2 regions of the Fictibacillus iocasae genome follow, and region 1 is predicted to be linked to the other one. Evidence: riboswitches for the same ligand, from Rfam matches in the RefSeq annotation. Region 1 holds a riboswitch; the other holds the start of a gene.
What was found. A riboswitch is a leader RNA that binds a small molecule or an ion and turns the genes downstream of it on or off. The one in region 1 is predicted to bind cyclic di-AMP.
Positions count from the first base shown of each region.

Region 2: it holds a riboswitch for cyclic di-AMP, as region 1 does, so the genes downstream of both, ACFQPF_RS16665 (dicarboxylate/amino acid:cation symporter) here and ACFQPF_RS14730 (protein-tyrosine phosphatase family protein) in region 1, are expected to answer to the same signal.

Region 1 is NZ_JBHTCP010000048.1:61,101-68,655, forward strand. Features, by position in the region: gene ACFQPF_RS14695 (CBS domain-containing protein) at 1-183, opposite strand, end outside; gene kdpDN (KdpD-like non-kinase potassium sensor) at 201-1,355, opposite strand; gene kdpC (potassium-transporting ATPase subunit KdpC) at 1,419-1,982, opposite strand; gene kdpB (potassium-transporting ATPase subunit KdpB) at 2,071-4,098, opposite strand; gene kdpA (potassium-transporting ATPase subunit KdpA) at 4,116-5,795, opposite strand; gene kdpF (K(+)-transporting ATPase subunit F) at 5,835-5,912, opposite strand; gene ACFQPF_RS14725 (hypothetical protein) at 6,070-6,207, opposite strand; gene ACFQPF_RS14730 (protein-tyrosine phosphatase family protein) at 6,230-6,643, opposite strand; cyclic di-AMP (ydaO/yuaA leader) riboswitch at 6,760-6,907, opposite strand; cyclic di-AMP (ydaO/yuaA leader) riboswitch at 6,966-7,109, opposite strand.
Region 2 is NZ_JBHTCP010000051.1:46,441-53,995, forward strand. Features, by position in the region: gene ACFQPF_RS16640 (GGDEF domain-containing protein) at 1-2,008, shown strand, start outside; gene ACFQPF_RS16645 (TrkA C-terminal domain-containing protein) at 2,005-2,688, opposite strand; gene ACFQPF_RS16650 (hypothetical protein) at 2,890-3,045, shown strand; gene ACFQPF_RS16655 (GDSL-type esterase/lipase family protein) at 3,123-3,842, shown strand; gene ACFQPF_RS16660 (hypothetical protein) at 3,894-4,088, opposite strand; cyclic di-AMP (ydaO/yuaA leader) riboswitch at 4,286-4,448, shown strand; gene ACFQPF_RS16665 (dicarboxylate/amino acid:cation symporter) at 4,570-5,820, shown strand; gene ACFQPF_RS16670 (hypothetical protein) at 6,072-6,815, shown strand; gene ACFQPF_RS16675 (DNA-3-methyladenine glycosylase) at 6,797-7,402, opposite strand.

The DNA.
Region 1 (7,555 bases):
ATTCTTCAAAAACCAGAGTATATCGCCCTCTGTAATGGTAAAAGAGTATTTCCCCTGCTGATCGATTATGGGTATGGCTGAAAAACGGCAATTCGCCATTTTCTCGATTGCCTGCCTGATCGTGACACCACTCTTGAGAAAAGCCACCTCTTTCTTTGGCAATAGAAAAAATGCTACGTTCATTTTCATAAATCCTTTCTCTACGATTCTCTTGTTTTATAGTCTGATACAATATGAATGTCGATGCCTGAAGCATATCTCATAATGTTGTTTACAATCGAACCTTTCCAGATTTCTTCCCACCTGCTTCTGGCGGATTGGCCTAATATAATCTGTGTTACACCATTTTCCACCGCAACATCTGTAATCGTCTGAGCAATTTTGCGATTGTTCATTTGTTCTGCGATAAAACGGGCATTGAACTGTGCGGCAAGCTTTTTCCAATCATGAATTTTCTTCCGTTCTTCAGCACTCCTGTTCATGGATGCTTCATTTGACACATGAAGGATGATAAGATCCGTCTTTAGCCTGTTCGCGATCCGCCATCCTCTGCGGATCAGCTTCTCGGCATTTCCGCCGTGCTGGACACAGACCATAATTCGTTCATGTGCTCCTGTAGGACCGCTCTGTCCGTTGCTTTTTTTCGCCTTCTCAATGCGCTCATCCACATCGTCGGCCACTTCACGTAAAGACAGCTCACGCAGCGCTCCTAAGTTGCTTTTCGTAAAGAAGTTTTCAAGTGACTGCTCTATTTTACTGTGATGATAGATTTTGCCGTCTTTCAGCCTTTTTCTTAAAATCTCGGGTGTTACATCAATGAGTATGACTTCGTTCGCCATATGAAGAAACTGATCAGGAATCCGCTCCCTCACCTTCACGTTTGTAATCTGTTCGACGATATCGTTCAGACTCTCCAAATGCTGAATATTAACAGCCGAGATGACATGGATACCTGCTTTCAAAATTTCTTCCACATCCATATACCGCTTCTCTCGTTTAGATGTCGGAACGTTCGTATGTGCAAGTTCGTCAACAATCACGATGTCCGGATTTCGTTGAATGATTGCTTCCGTATCCATCTCTTCTAATGCATGGCCTTTATAATGAACCTGTAATTTTGGCATCACTTCCAGATTCTTAATAAGTTCCGCTGTTTCCCTCCGGCCGTGCGTCTCAATCAAACCGATTACAACGTCAATTCCTTCATTCCTTAAATCACGTGCTTCCTGCAGCATTCGATACGTTTTGCCAACACCTGGTGCAGAACCGATATAGACCTTTAATTTACCTCTTTTAAGATGTTCTATTTCCTGCAATATTTCTTCAGGTGTTTTTCTGCGGTAAGCCGGACACATGACTCATCCTCCTCATGACAGAGCAAATGCCCCGGCCTAATTCTATCGGCCGAGGCTGCCCTATTATTTTCGCATCGCTTCCTGCACGTTCATGTTCAAAAGAAGGACATTGACTCTTTCTTCTCCGAAAAGGCCAAGATCTCTTTTCTCCATTGATTTATCAATAATTGCGCGCAGTTCTTTCCTTCTTAATCCAGATGCCTTGCTCACTCGGTCAATCTGAAATTCTGCTGCTTCTACTGAAATATGAGGGTCTAGACCAGATCCTGAGTTGGTGACCAGATCCACAGGCATCTCGTTTGTTTCTGTACGGCTGTTTTCTTTCTTCAATGCCTTAATTGAGGCTTCCGTCCTTTTCAGCATATCCTCATTGGAAGGCGCATAGTTATTCGAGCCAGTAGCGGCCCCGTTATTTTCTATAGAAGAAACACGGCCTTGGAAAAATTCAGGTCTTTTAAAATTTTGGCCGATTAACTCGGATCCAATAACCTTGCCTTCCTCATTTGTCACTAAGCTTCCGTTTGCCTGATCAGGGAATATCGTCTGCGCAAGCCCTATCATGGCCAGCGGGTAGGCAATGCCGCATAGTACAATCATGAGTAATGATAATCTTATTATTTTAAACAAGGTGAACCCTCCACGTTCATTATAGAAAGCTTTATTTTCATAACTTTGTTGCTATTAGAGCTCTGAGATGTAGTGATTTCCGTTATCCTTACATCACCATTCCAACAATCATATCAATGGCTTTGATTCCAATAAATGGGACGAAAATCCCTCCCAGTCCATAGATCAAAATGTTTCGGGAAAGCAGTTTGTTCGCGCTCATTGGCACGTATTTTACACCTTTCATCGCCAGCGGAATCAGAAGCGGGATGATGATCGCATTGAAGATCAATGCTGACAGGATAGCGCTTGTTGGTGAATCCAATCCCATGATATTCAGTGCTTCCATCTGAGGGATGGCCACTGTAAACATCGCCGGTATGATAGCGAAGTATTTCGCGATGTCATTGGCGATACTGAATGTCGTCAATGACCCGCGCGTCATTAATAACTGCTTGCCGATCGCAACCACTTCAATAATTTTTGTCGGATCGGAATCCAGATCCACCATGTTTGCCGCTTCCTTTGCAGCGGCAGTTCCGGAGTTCATGGCCAATCCTACATCGGCTTGAGCGAGTGCGGGAGCATCGTTCGTGCCATCTCCAGTCATGGCGACAAGCTTTCCTTTTTCCTGTTCTACCCGGATTACCCGTATCTTATCTTCAGGCGTGGATTCTGCGATAAAATCATCGACTCCTGCTTCCTGTGCGATGGTTGCTGCAGTCAGCGGATTATCTCCCGTACACATGATCGTTTTAATCCCCATTTTCCTGAGTTCTTCAAAACGTTCACGGATTCCTGGCTTTACGGTATCTTTCAAGTAAATAAGCCCCAGTATTTTATTATCAACAGATACAGCCAGTGGTGTTCCACCTTTTCGGGCGATCTCATCACTCTTGTTCTTTAAGTCACCTGGAACAATACCGCCCTTAGACTCAATAAACTTTCTTATGGAATCGACAGCACCTTTTCGGAAAATCGTTCCGTTTACGTTCAAACCGCTCATTCTTTCCTCGGCTGTAAAAGGAATGATTTCAGCTTTTTCATAGTGTGCAGAATTCCAAGTGATTCTTTGTTTTTTAGCGAGCTTCAAAACAGAACGTCCTTCTGGGGTTTCATCAAATAAAGAGGTAACGACCGCCATTTCTGTCACTTCACGCTGCGAGACATCTCCTACTGGAATAAATTCTGCAGCAAGACGGTTGCCAAACGTGATCGTACCTGTTTTATCTAGAATAATGGTGTTAATATCTCCTGCCGCTTCTACCGCTTTCCCTGACATCGCCAATACGTTAAAGCGTGTCACACGGTCCATACCGGCTATCCCGATCGCTGATAAAAGAGCTCCGATTGTCGTAGGGATCAAACAGACAAGCAAGGCAATCAGTGTTGAAATCTCTAAATCTATCCCGACATATTTTGCGATCGGCACAAGTGTTACCACAACAAGCAAAAAGATGATCGTTAGCGTAACAAGCAGAATGTTAAGTGCAATTTCGTTCGGTGTTTTTTGACGTTTTGCTCCTTCAACGAGCGCGATCATTTTATCGAGGAATGACTCCCCAGGGTCTGCCGTAATACGAACCTTAATCCAGTCACTGACAACTTTTGTCCCGCCGGTAACGGAGCTGAAATCTCCTCCAGACTCCTTAATGACGGGTGCGGATTCTCCCGTGATCGCAGATTCGTCTATTGAAGCAAGACCCTCGATAATTTCCCCATCTCCTGGAACGAGATCGCCGGTTTCCACAAGTACGATGTCCCCTTTGCGAAGCTCATCAGAAGAGATGGTTTTGACTGTTCCATTTTTCAGCCATTTTTTTGCCTGCGTACCTTTTTTTGTTTTCTTCAAACTGTCTGCCTGCGCTTTGCCACGCCCTTCCGCCAATGCTTCAGCAAAATTGGCGAATAGGATGGTAAACAGGAGGATGATGAAAACAGACACGTTATAGCCTAGCGCAGCTTCTGATTGGAAAAGGGATGGCGCCAGAATCATAAGCAGTACAAGCAGCGTTCCCACTTCTACAACGAACATGACTGGATTTTTCATCATGGTTAATGGGTTTAACTTTTTAAAACTTTCTACAACGGCTTTTTGAATAAGACCGGAATTATGATTCTGATTATATTGATTCATCTCTTACACCTCATTGGTTAACGTATCATCAAGTATTCAGCGATTGGACCGAGAGCGATGACTGGCAGAAATGTCAGTGCACCTACTATAATGACGACCCCTACTAAAATACCGACGAACAGCATGTTATCTGTCTTAAACGTACCGATTGTTTCAGGAACGGGCTGCTTGCGAACTAATGAACCGGCTACAGCAAGCATTGCTATGATAGAGACATAGCGGCCAAGCAGCATGACTAATCCTGTTGTGATGTTCCAAAACGGAGTATTGTCCCCTAACCCTTCAAAACCAGAACCGTTATTAGCAGCTGATGATGTGTATTCATACAGCACCTGTGAGATCCCGTGGAAACCTGGATTGCTGATGGCTCCCTTTCCAAGCTCTGTAACGAAAGCGAGTGCTGTCGGTCCGAGAATAATGAGCGGGTGAATCAGCAAAGCAATCGTGATCAATTTCATCTCTTTCGGTTCAATTTTGCGTCCTAAAAATTCAGGCGTCCGCCCTACCATCAAGCCGCAGATGAACACTCCGATAATCGCATACATCAGCATGTTGACGAGACCCACTCCGTCTCCGCCAAACACTGTATTCAGCATCATGAGTGACAATGGTGTTATACTCCCCAGCGGAGTCAGCGTATCGTGCATGTTATTGACAGTACCGGTTGTCGCCGCTGTTGTTACAGTAGTAAATAAAGCAGACTGAGCGATTCCAAAACGAACTTCTTTTCCTTCCATGCTACCTTGATCGGTGTTCAGCCCCATCGCCGTTAAAGCTGGGTTTCCGCTGCTTTCAGCGGTATAAGCAAGTGCTAAGAATGCAAGGAACAAGATGCTCATCGCTCCAAATATGACCCATCCCTGTTTTTGTTTCGTGGCAAATCGTCCGTACGTATACGTTAATGATGCTGGGATGCACCACATCGACAGGATTTCAATGACGTTCGTTATCGGGCTTGGATTTTCAAAAGGATGAGCAGAGTTCACTCCGAAAAATCCGCCTCCATTTGTTCCTAAGTGCTTGATTGATACGAGTGACGCCACTGGACCTGTAGCGATTTCCTGTTTATCTCCTTCAAGAGTCGTCAGCTGTATAGTAGGATCAAGTGTCTGCGGGACTTTCAACCCCACTAGAATGAGAGTTAACATAATGGACATCGGAATGAGCAATCGTGTGTGGCCTTTTACAAAATCCTCGAAGAAGTTTCCGATTGTCTTTCCTTTTGAAGTAATGCCCCGTATAAAGGCAATCGCCACTACGATTCCGGTTACGGCAGAGGTAAACATCATCATCATGATAACGGACATTTGCGAGAAGTAAGAAAGCCCTGTTTCCCCGCTGTAATGCTGCAGGTTCGTGTTTGTCATAAAGCTGATAATCGTATTGAATGTTAATGTTTGCTCCATGTTATCAATGCCGTTAGGATTGAATGGCAAGATTTTTTGAAGCCGTAAAATGAGATAGCCTACAGCTACCAAAACAAAATTTGTCAGCAATAGCGAAAGTGTATATTTTTTCCACGTTTGCTGCTGCCTGTCTTGTAATCCGCTGATTGCGTAAATGACTTTCTCCACAGGGCCGAATAATTTATCTGTTCTGTTCGGCTGGTTAGAGAAAATATGATAGATATAGCTGCCAAGCGGCTTTATGATGAGAAGCAGCAGTAGGATAACCGCTGCGATCTGCATAACTCCCATGAATACGTTCCTCCTAAACTTTCTTTCATCAAATCTTTCTTAAAACTTTTCAGGATGAATAAGGGCATAAATTAAGTAAACAAAAAGTCCGCCTGATACGATGGCCGTCAGCATCATTTGTCTTCGCCACCTCCGACGATATGGTTACACCATGTAATAAAACTGAAAAAGATTCCAAAAGAAATGAGCAGTACACCGATCATATAAACATCAAGCAAAGTAATTCCTCCTTGTTGATTAGGGAGCCCGCTTTCTTTAGCAGGCTCCAGTTAAGTTAGCGGCGCTTATCAAATACGAAAGACGGAACCGGTTTGTTCAGGCTGTAAAGAATGGTTTTCGCCATCTCAGATTTAACCTGATCTGCTTTTGCCGCTCTTATGATCTGGCCTATTTCACTTGAACTTAACCTCATGTTATTTCGCTCCATTTCTCGTTTAAGATGTCAGCAAGTACTGGATGTTCCCGTTCTTGTTGTGAATAACAAAGTCCGCACCTAAATCTTTGTAAATTCTTGAAAGGTAGCGGCTGTCAGATTTCAAAACAACCACTGGAAGTGTATAACAACTGCGTACCATATCGATTGCCATGCAGCAGCCGATAAATGAAGTTTCATAGATGATGACCTTTGTAATTGCCTTTGAGATCCAGTCTGTATACTGCATGCCGTCCTGAAAGGAAAAGACGAAAATCTGATGGAAGCCTTCCTGGTCCAGCGTGTGTTCCATCGTCCATTCTGGAACACACAGGGCAACGTTTGATCTTTCAGGATATCGCTTAAGCGTACTGATAAATAATTCTGGAACCGCATCAGGAAAGATGATCAACGTCACATTTCTATTTGTCTCCATCTTTCAAATCCTCCTCATTTCCTAAAAAAGCGCACAAAAAAGAAGCCTGCGGAAGAGGAACTCTTCACGCGGCTTCTACAAATCGCTAAATAAGCGTGTAAAATACACGGATTTGTTGCCTCTCTCTAAAACGCTTACGGAGTTAGCTGACGGATTCGGGCGTGAGAGTCGCCCTACTCGATCACTCGAGATTCACCCCATGCGGCATATGACTGGCCGCGGTTGGTTCCCCCGCTCCTAAAAAGGATTAAGCGATAAAGACGCATTAGTACGTATAATTTTTCGTTAATTTTTTAAACAGATGTTTAACTTGACCTTCACCTTCTCTCTCCTGCCACGCTTACGAAGTTAGCTGACGGGTTCGGGCAGCAAGAGTTGCCCGACGATTTCTCGTTTCACCCCAGAAGCGATTTACCGCTTCATTGGTTCCTCCGTTCCTGTTTTCAGGACTCAGCGATCATTGGTAAAATTTATAATTCTGTTGAAGATGTAGATAATCATACTCCCGTATCCATCAGCATGTAAACCGAACAAAAAGCTTAAAACAAACGCATTTCAGGCCATAAACCTTCATTTACTCTGAAAATAACAGCATAATGGTATCCAAACGAATTTTTTCTCTTCTTTTTTCTTTTTTTCACCTAAATATACTCGCCCAATAAAAGATTAACAATTCTGATTACTTGTTGTTTTATAATGTATCCTTACGAATGGAAAACGCCCTTCGAATCATTATTTTAGAATAAATTATGTTTAAATGTTCATCACTAAGGAAAATGTATACCTAACAACTTATCAACAGGAGGAACTCACATGACCTTTCTTTTATCACTCGCGGCTGTTGCAGCAATAGCGGGTATTAACGAATTGAAACATTCTTTAAAATAAGAGTCAGCGCGCATCTAATTGCTA
Region 2 (7,555 bases), on a different contig from region 1:
GATTGTAGGGGATGATTTTTTCATTTATGTGAAATTGGATAAGCGGCTGAACATGAACGAAAGGCTTAAGGACATTGTAGGCAAGATTAACCTTTTCCTTCACGAACAGATTGCGTACTATTATTCACATACTGGCATCACGATCAAGTTTCATCAAAGCTATACGATCCTGCTCACTGAAGGAATGACCACTTTAGAACGAGCAGTTTATATTTCAATTAAGTTCTTGCTAAGACAGGCAAAGCTGAATTCGCTGGAAGTAGAAAATGGACAGCTAAAAGAGGCGTTTCAGGATTTGATCATCCACAATCGAATTCAAACTCATTTTCAGCCGATTGTTTCGCTGACTACATCAGAAGCATATGGCTATGAAGCGTTAAGCAGGGGGCAAAGAGATACGCACTTTGCTCAGCCTCTAAATTTGTTTTCATACGCTGAAAATGAAGGCCTTCTATATGTACTGGAGAAAACATGCAGAGAGCTGGCCCTTCATCGAGGGAAGCTGTTTTTGCTGCCGAAACAGAAATTGTTCATAAACGTTTCTGCACCGGTCATCTTTGATCCTGCCTTCCAGCCTGATACGATGAGGGATTTTGTACAGTCATGTGGACTCAACAATGCAAACATCGTTTTTGAAATTACAGAAAGAACAGCAATACATGATTTTTCTGTCGTTAAAAAAGCGCTGGATCAATTTAAGAGAAAAGGATTTGAAATTGCGATTGATGATGCAGGGGCAGGGTATTCTTCTCTGCAGGCTATTTCCGAGCTGCGGCCGCATTATATCAAAATTGATCGGTCACTCGTTCAGGATATACATAACAACATCGTTAAGAAAAATATGATGGAGACGTTTGTTTCCTTTGCCAAAAGAATGAACAGTAAAGTCATTGCTGAAGGAATTGAGAACAGCGCAGAGCTGAAGATGATTTGCGATTTGGGCGTGGAATATGGCCAAGGGTTCTTTCTGGCTAAACCGTCTTTTCCTCCTAAGAAAGTGGATGAGAAGGCAGAGAAATTGATTTTGAAGAAAAAAGAGAAAGGGGATGTTCGTAAACGAAATGATTGGACCATCGGCAGCCTCGCTCAAACCTCCCAGGATTTTCGGCCAGATGAACGGGTAAAGCATGTTTCCACCATTCTTGATACGGTATCGGGGGAAGCAGGAGCGGTGATAACGGAAAAAAATTTTCCTGTCGGCCTTGTGATGCGCGATAAGCTGAACCGCCAGCTAGCCAAACCTTATGGCATGTCGTTGTTCTGGGATAAGCCGGTCTCTAAATTAATGGATAAAGAGTTCCTTGTTGTCATGACGGACGAATCCATTGAAGAAGTAGCACAAAAGGCTGTGACTCGAGATACGGAACAAATGTATGATTATATTATCGTTAATGATATGAACGGGTATATCGGAACCGTTTCAATCCAGATGATCCTTGACCATTTAACATCGCTAAATAATGAAAAATTGAAGGATGCGAGTCCGCTGACAGGCATGCCAGGCAATAAAGAAATTAAAAATCAGCTTAATGGCAAACTGCAGGCAGGAAAGCCATTCACACTCATTTACGCCGATTTAGATGAATTTAAGAAATTTAATGACTGCTACGGTTTTTCGTTAGGCGATGAATTAATTAAAAAAGTAGGTTGTATCATTGAGGAGGTCATGTACTCGACAGGCACGTCATCTGATTTTTCTGGCCATATCGGCGGAGATGATTTTATCATGATCACGATGAACCATCGCTCAGATGAAATCTGCCTTGCTTTACTAGAGGAATTTAATAAAATGCTGCTGCCATTCACAGAAGAGATCTTAACAAAGCTGGACTTAGAAGAGTTGCCCTTCGTTCCATCCATCTCTCTTGTTCTTTTAAATGTTTCTGATTGTACAGTGTCCATGACGAAACTGTCCGCTATCGCTGCCGAGCAAAAAGCGGCTGCGAAAAAAATAAAAGGCAGCAGTTTTATAAAACATAGTGTGGAAAAAGAAGGACAGCCGGCTTAATGCGCACTGTCCTTCTCATCGTTCTTCTCTTTAAATAAATCCTCAATCGTTTTTCTATCACCGAAGATTAGTAATTTGTCGCCTTCCTGAAGTTTTGAAGCCTCCTTTTTTTTCTTTATAATCAGATCTCCTCGTGTCACAAAAAGAATGGATAAATGATCTCCTTCCTCTTCCACATCGCAAATGCTCTTTCCGATATAAGGAGAGCCATCATGTATGTAAACCTCTGTTAAATGATCGTTATCTTCTTTTAAAAGTACATCCCGTATAGGTAAATCAATTAAATCGAACTTTTCTTCCATCGTTTGGTTTAATAGCCGTTCCAGCTTCTTCTTAACAGCAGGTATGAGCAGAAAAAGGATGATGATGAACAGACCGGCTGCAATGAAGGCGAGTTCCAGCGAACGAAACTCGTCGGCGAGTATATTCGAAATGGAGGAAATGATAACGGCCAGTGAAAAGGCTCCGAATAAGATGAGAAACATGCTTAACCTGCGCCTTACTGGATGTCCGAGGATGAGTTCAGATTCTCCTGTGGTGAAGCCTGTTCCAGTCAGCATGGAAATCACTTGGAAGCGAGAGACTTCTTTTTCAAGTCCAGTCAGTCTGAATATGATGACGTTGATTTCAATAACGGCCGCTATGATGATGAAATAGAGAAAAATAAATAAAAAGCCCATCGTTCTCCCCCTTTAATCCTACATTCCTTTTATACCCTAATCCTTTGGTTTCATTCGTTTTAAGTATACATTTCCTAAACATTAAAAAATTCAGATAAACGGCAGCCGGCCAGCCAAAATGGCTATGTATCCGTTAATTCAAGTCGTGATTCATAATTGGCGGAGAACATCAATATATATGGTTAGACAAGGGGGGATTGAATGGGACTGTTTATGATTTCTTTGCTGCCGGCATTTTTGTTATGCGGAGGAGTGGTCGCTTTGCTGCAGATTTTTGTAAAAAAAGACACGTTTGACTATGACGAAGCCAACCTTTGGGAAAACTATGAAGGATCCCCGGAGGATTACAGGCTTTAAGAGCATACTTGCTTGATATTTCTCCATTTTGTTGCTTTAATTTAGACAATAAAAATTGCACGATTGGAGAGTATCAATTGACCAAATTGCAAAGATGGATGCTTGCCGGAGGAATATTAGCTGCTCTTTTTTTCGGAAGTTTATATTTTAGCCAATATAAAGAAAAAAAGGACGAGCCAATCCGGGTTACCGCACTAGGTGATTCCCTCACCTACGGAGTGGGTGACCCTTCAAGAAAAGGATACATTGGATTCGTGACCGATGCGATGGAGAGAAGAACAGGGAGACCAGTTTCGCTAAATAATTTCGGGATCAGCGGTCAGAGGTCCGATCAGCTTCTTCACCAGCTGGGCAGCGGAGCCGTTCTCCGCTCGATCCAGAGAGCAGACACGGTATTTGTCTTTATTGGTACGAACGACTACAGGCAAACCGCCAAGTGGAACTTTAAAAAGCTTCCGTTGAACAAAATGGGTGAGGGCGAGAAAAAACTGGAAGAAAATTTGACAGATATCACGGCCATCATCCGCAAACAAAATCCATCTGCCAAACTATATATATTGGGGCTGTATAATCCCTATTTCGGGGATGGATATGATACGAAAAATGGACCCATCATTCAATCATGGAATGAAACCATCAAAAAGGTGGCGGATAAAACAGCGTTATCTCTATACATTCCGACAGAAAAGCTTTTCGTGAACATATCGAAGCCTTTATACTTTTCGGATTCGATCCATCCCAATACAAGAGGGTATGAGAAAATGGGAACATGGGTCGCGAAGCATTGGTCTCCTTAAAAAAAGCGGCCATGTCAGAAAGTGCTGACATGGCCGCTTTTTCCGTTCTTTTTATTTGCCCATCGGGGTTTCAAGCTTTCCGTTCATATCGATCATAAATCCGATCTCACGGCCCAACAGACTGCCGAGCTCTTTGGCCTTTTTTTCGCTTTCCGTTTTAATTTGTTCTATAGTCAATTCACCTTTAAGACGGGATGCACCTACTATGATGCTAAGATCGCCTTTTTCGTAAAATACAATTTTCATGTATGTTTTCCTCCTCCGGTTAATAAACACATACTCTTAACAGTTTTCGATATAGATGTTTCGTTATAGGGGTAATAAGGTATATAGACCTATAGGAAAGTGTTTCCTATGCGACGCGCGCGGATGTGGGAATAGTTTACATAAAAGCATTCTTGACAAAAATTCGACAAAAACGGTAAAATGACAGCACATACGTCATACTGCAATCGCTGAGTCAAGTTTGAATGATTATTCAAATTTTTGAACGGGGGAACCAATCAATACGGCTTTAAAAGCCTGGGATGAATTTGCTTTTTGCAAAGGGGATATTCTCATTTCCTAATCCGACAGCTAACCTCGTAAGCGTTCTCGAGAGAAGGATTAAGCCTTAAATGTGCTTGTGAACCCGCGAAAAGTCTCTCAATTTTCGGGGGTTTTTATTTAGCGCACTATGCCTCTCAATTTCGCAGATTTGTATAAAAATACGAAAGGGGTTATGTATATGAAATTATCGTCTAAAATCTTAATCGCGCTCGCTCTTGGTGTCGCAGCAGGTCTCATACTAAACCTTGCCGCTCCAAGCATTTTTCCGGAAGTCGATAAATTTTTCTTGAAACCTGTCGGCACCATTTTCCTTAACCTGATTAAAATGCTCGTTGTGCCGATCGTCTTTTTCTCCATTGTTCTAGGTACTGCGGGTCTGGGAGATCCCAAAAAGCTTGGACGCATCGGGGCAAAAACTATCGGCTACTTTTTAGGAACAACTACGCTAGCCATTATTATTGGTATCGCACTTGCACTTACGTTTAAACCAGGTGATGTGGGAACGTTTGATACTTCGGGTGCAGAATTTAAAGCGGAGGAAGCTCCTCCTGTTTCTGAAACATTGCTGAACATGATTCCAGTTAACCCGGTTCAGGCAATGACGGAAGGCAACATGCTGCAAATCATTGTTTTCTCGATTTTTGTGGGCTTCGCCTTAACGATGCTTGGCAGCAAAACGAAAGGAATTTTGGATCTTGTGGAGCAAGGGAACGATATCATGATGTTCCTTGTTAATCTTGTTATGCGTTTCGCGCCATATGGAGCTTTCGCGCTTATCGCATCAGCCGTCGGAGGACAAGGAATCCCCGCACTGAAGGCAATGGGGCTTTATATGGGGATTGTCATTGCAGCATTAGTGATTCATAGTATTGTCACTTATGGCGGTTCCATCGCATTATTTGCACGAAAGAGCCCTATTTGGTTCTTTAAAGGATTCGCACCTGCGATGTCGGTAGCATTCAGTACGTCAAGCTCAAACGCCACTTTGCCTGTTTCGATGAAAACGGCTCAGGATAACCTGGATGTACCTGAACCTATCAGTGGATTCGTACAGCCATTAGGTGCCACCGTCAATATGGACGGAACAGCGATTATGCAGGGTGTAGCGACTATCTTTATCGCACAGGTTTATGATCAGAACCTGACAATGGTTCAGCTTCTGACAGTCGTATTAACGGCTGTCCTAGCTAGTATCGGTACGGCAGGTGTGCCTGGAGTCGGCCTAATTATGCTTGCTATGGTATTAAACTCTGTTGGGCTACCTGTAGAGGGAATCGCTCTTATTCTCGGTGTTGACAGACTTCTTGATATGATGAGAACGGCTGTTAATATTACCGGTGACGCAGCGTGTGCTGTAATTGTCGCGAAGACAGAAGAGAAACATGGCGTCATTGAGACACCTAAGATTAAATCCGCCATGAATGAATAATATGAAATGAAAAGCCGCAGCGATTTCTGCGGCTTTTATTTATTTTTACTTTTAAAAGCATAACTTTTTAACTGCAAAGGAGTTCGACACTGCCATGTTAAAGGCTTGAAGCCAGCCAGGTTTTATTTAAACTCACGTTAAATGACAACTATTTTGCTTGTGTAAAAGAACAGGTTAATAAAAATGTTGATACATTAAGATGAGCTAACAGTAAAAATCTGAGTAAATTTATCCCATAAAGGTAGCTGTTCATGGTAGTATTAATGAAGAATATTACAGGGGTTGATTTCTTGGATCGTTTGACTGAACTTCTCGAAATTACATTAAAGCTTCTTTCTGTTAAAGCATTGGACGTGCTCTATCCCATATATAAATTGGGGGAACATCTATCAGGATATTTTGCCTTTCGTTTTGCAGCAGCCATCCTCGTTTTCTTCCTTCTATTGCGCATTGCTGAAAGAGCGGTAGAATTCTATTCGCTTCATAATTTTGTACATAAGAAAATGCTCGTCCCTTCTTCCAATACAGCGGAATATAAACTGTTCCTTTCACACGTATGGGATCTTGAAACGTCAAAAGGAATCATAGATAATGCAAAAGCGGCAAAAAGCCGTTTGCTTCGTTTTAATCAAGAAGAACTGAACGATGTTCTTCTGTATTTAAAAGCTCGCAGAAGAACACTCAGCTCTTCCTTTCTATCTACGATAAGTGCTGCCTTTCTATCAGGTGTACTTTTAACTTATGCAACCGAATGGGCGCATAATGGCTCTTTAAATGCAGAATTTTTTCTGAAAACAGCTCTTTATACAGCTGTTTGGTATTTGATATTCGAATACAGGCAAAAAAACAAACAGCACCAGGTAATCGCCATGATCTATTCTGTAAATGAAACGTTAAAGTCTATACAAGAGAGCCGTCCCCACTCTGTTTCTTATGATGACATACAAGGAGCGAATACTTATTCGAGCCGCAGCAGTCAGCTTTTTGAGACATAAGGACTGCCTCTCAGCCAGAATCTCCATGGGTATTCGGCTGCCTCACCTGCATAATGAACATTTATCCTCGGCCCTGCCTCAATCATGCTGGCGGGGATTTTTTTATTTTCTTTTAAAAACACGGGGCCTTTATTCATTTTGGAGCCGTATAATTCCAAGCCAAGTCCCATTGCCTGGCAAAGCTTGCCGGGACCGCTTGTTAAATGCATAATCTTTCTTGCTTGAGCAGGTGAACGTTTCCAACTGGAATATCTTCGTTTCTCCATCAACGCTATGCCAGACACTGGTTCGAGTGCTCTGATCAGCACCGCCTCGGGCTTCCCAGGCGGTCCAGAGACAATGTTGAAGCAAACATGCATGCCGTAAATAAAGTACATATAAATGGATCCAGGCTGGTCAAACATCACCTCGGTGCGTTTTGTCCGCCTTCCTCCATATGAGTGAGCAGCACGGTCTTCTGGACCCATATAGGCTTCGGTTTCAACGATGATGCCAGAAGTAATCCCCTCTTTGCTTTCATGGACAAGCTCCATGCCGATAAGTGATTGGGCAAGTTGTAAAGTTGGCTGTGAAAAAAATGAATTCAAGAATCCCCCTCCTTTCGGAATAATTTGGTTAAAATGACACACATTAAACACGAGCTCCTGTATTATTGTTACCTTTTGTCGCAAGTTAGCAAACAAGAAAAAAAGGGAAGCATATTGTACAGGAAGAATTAGTATTTCATATCATTTGAGGAG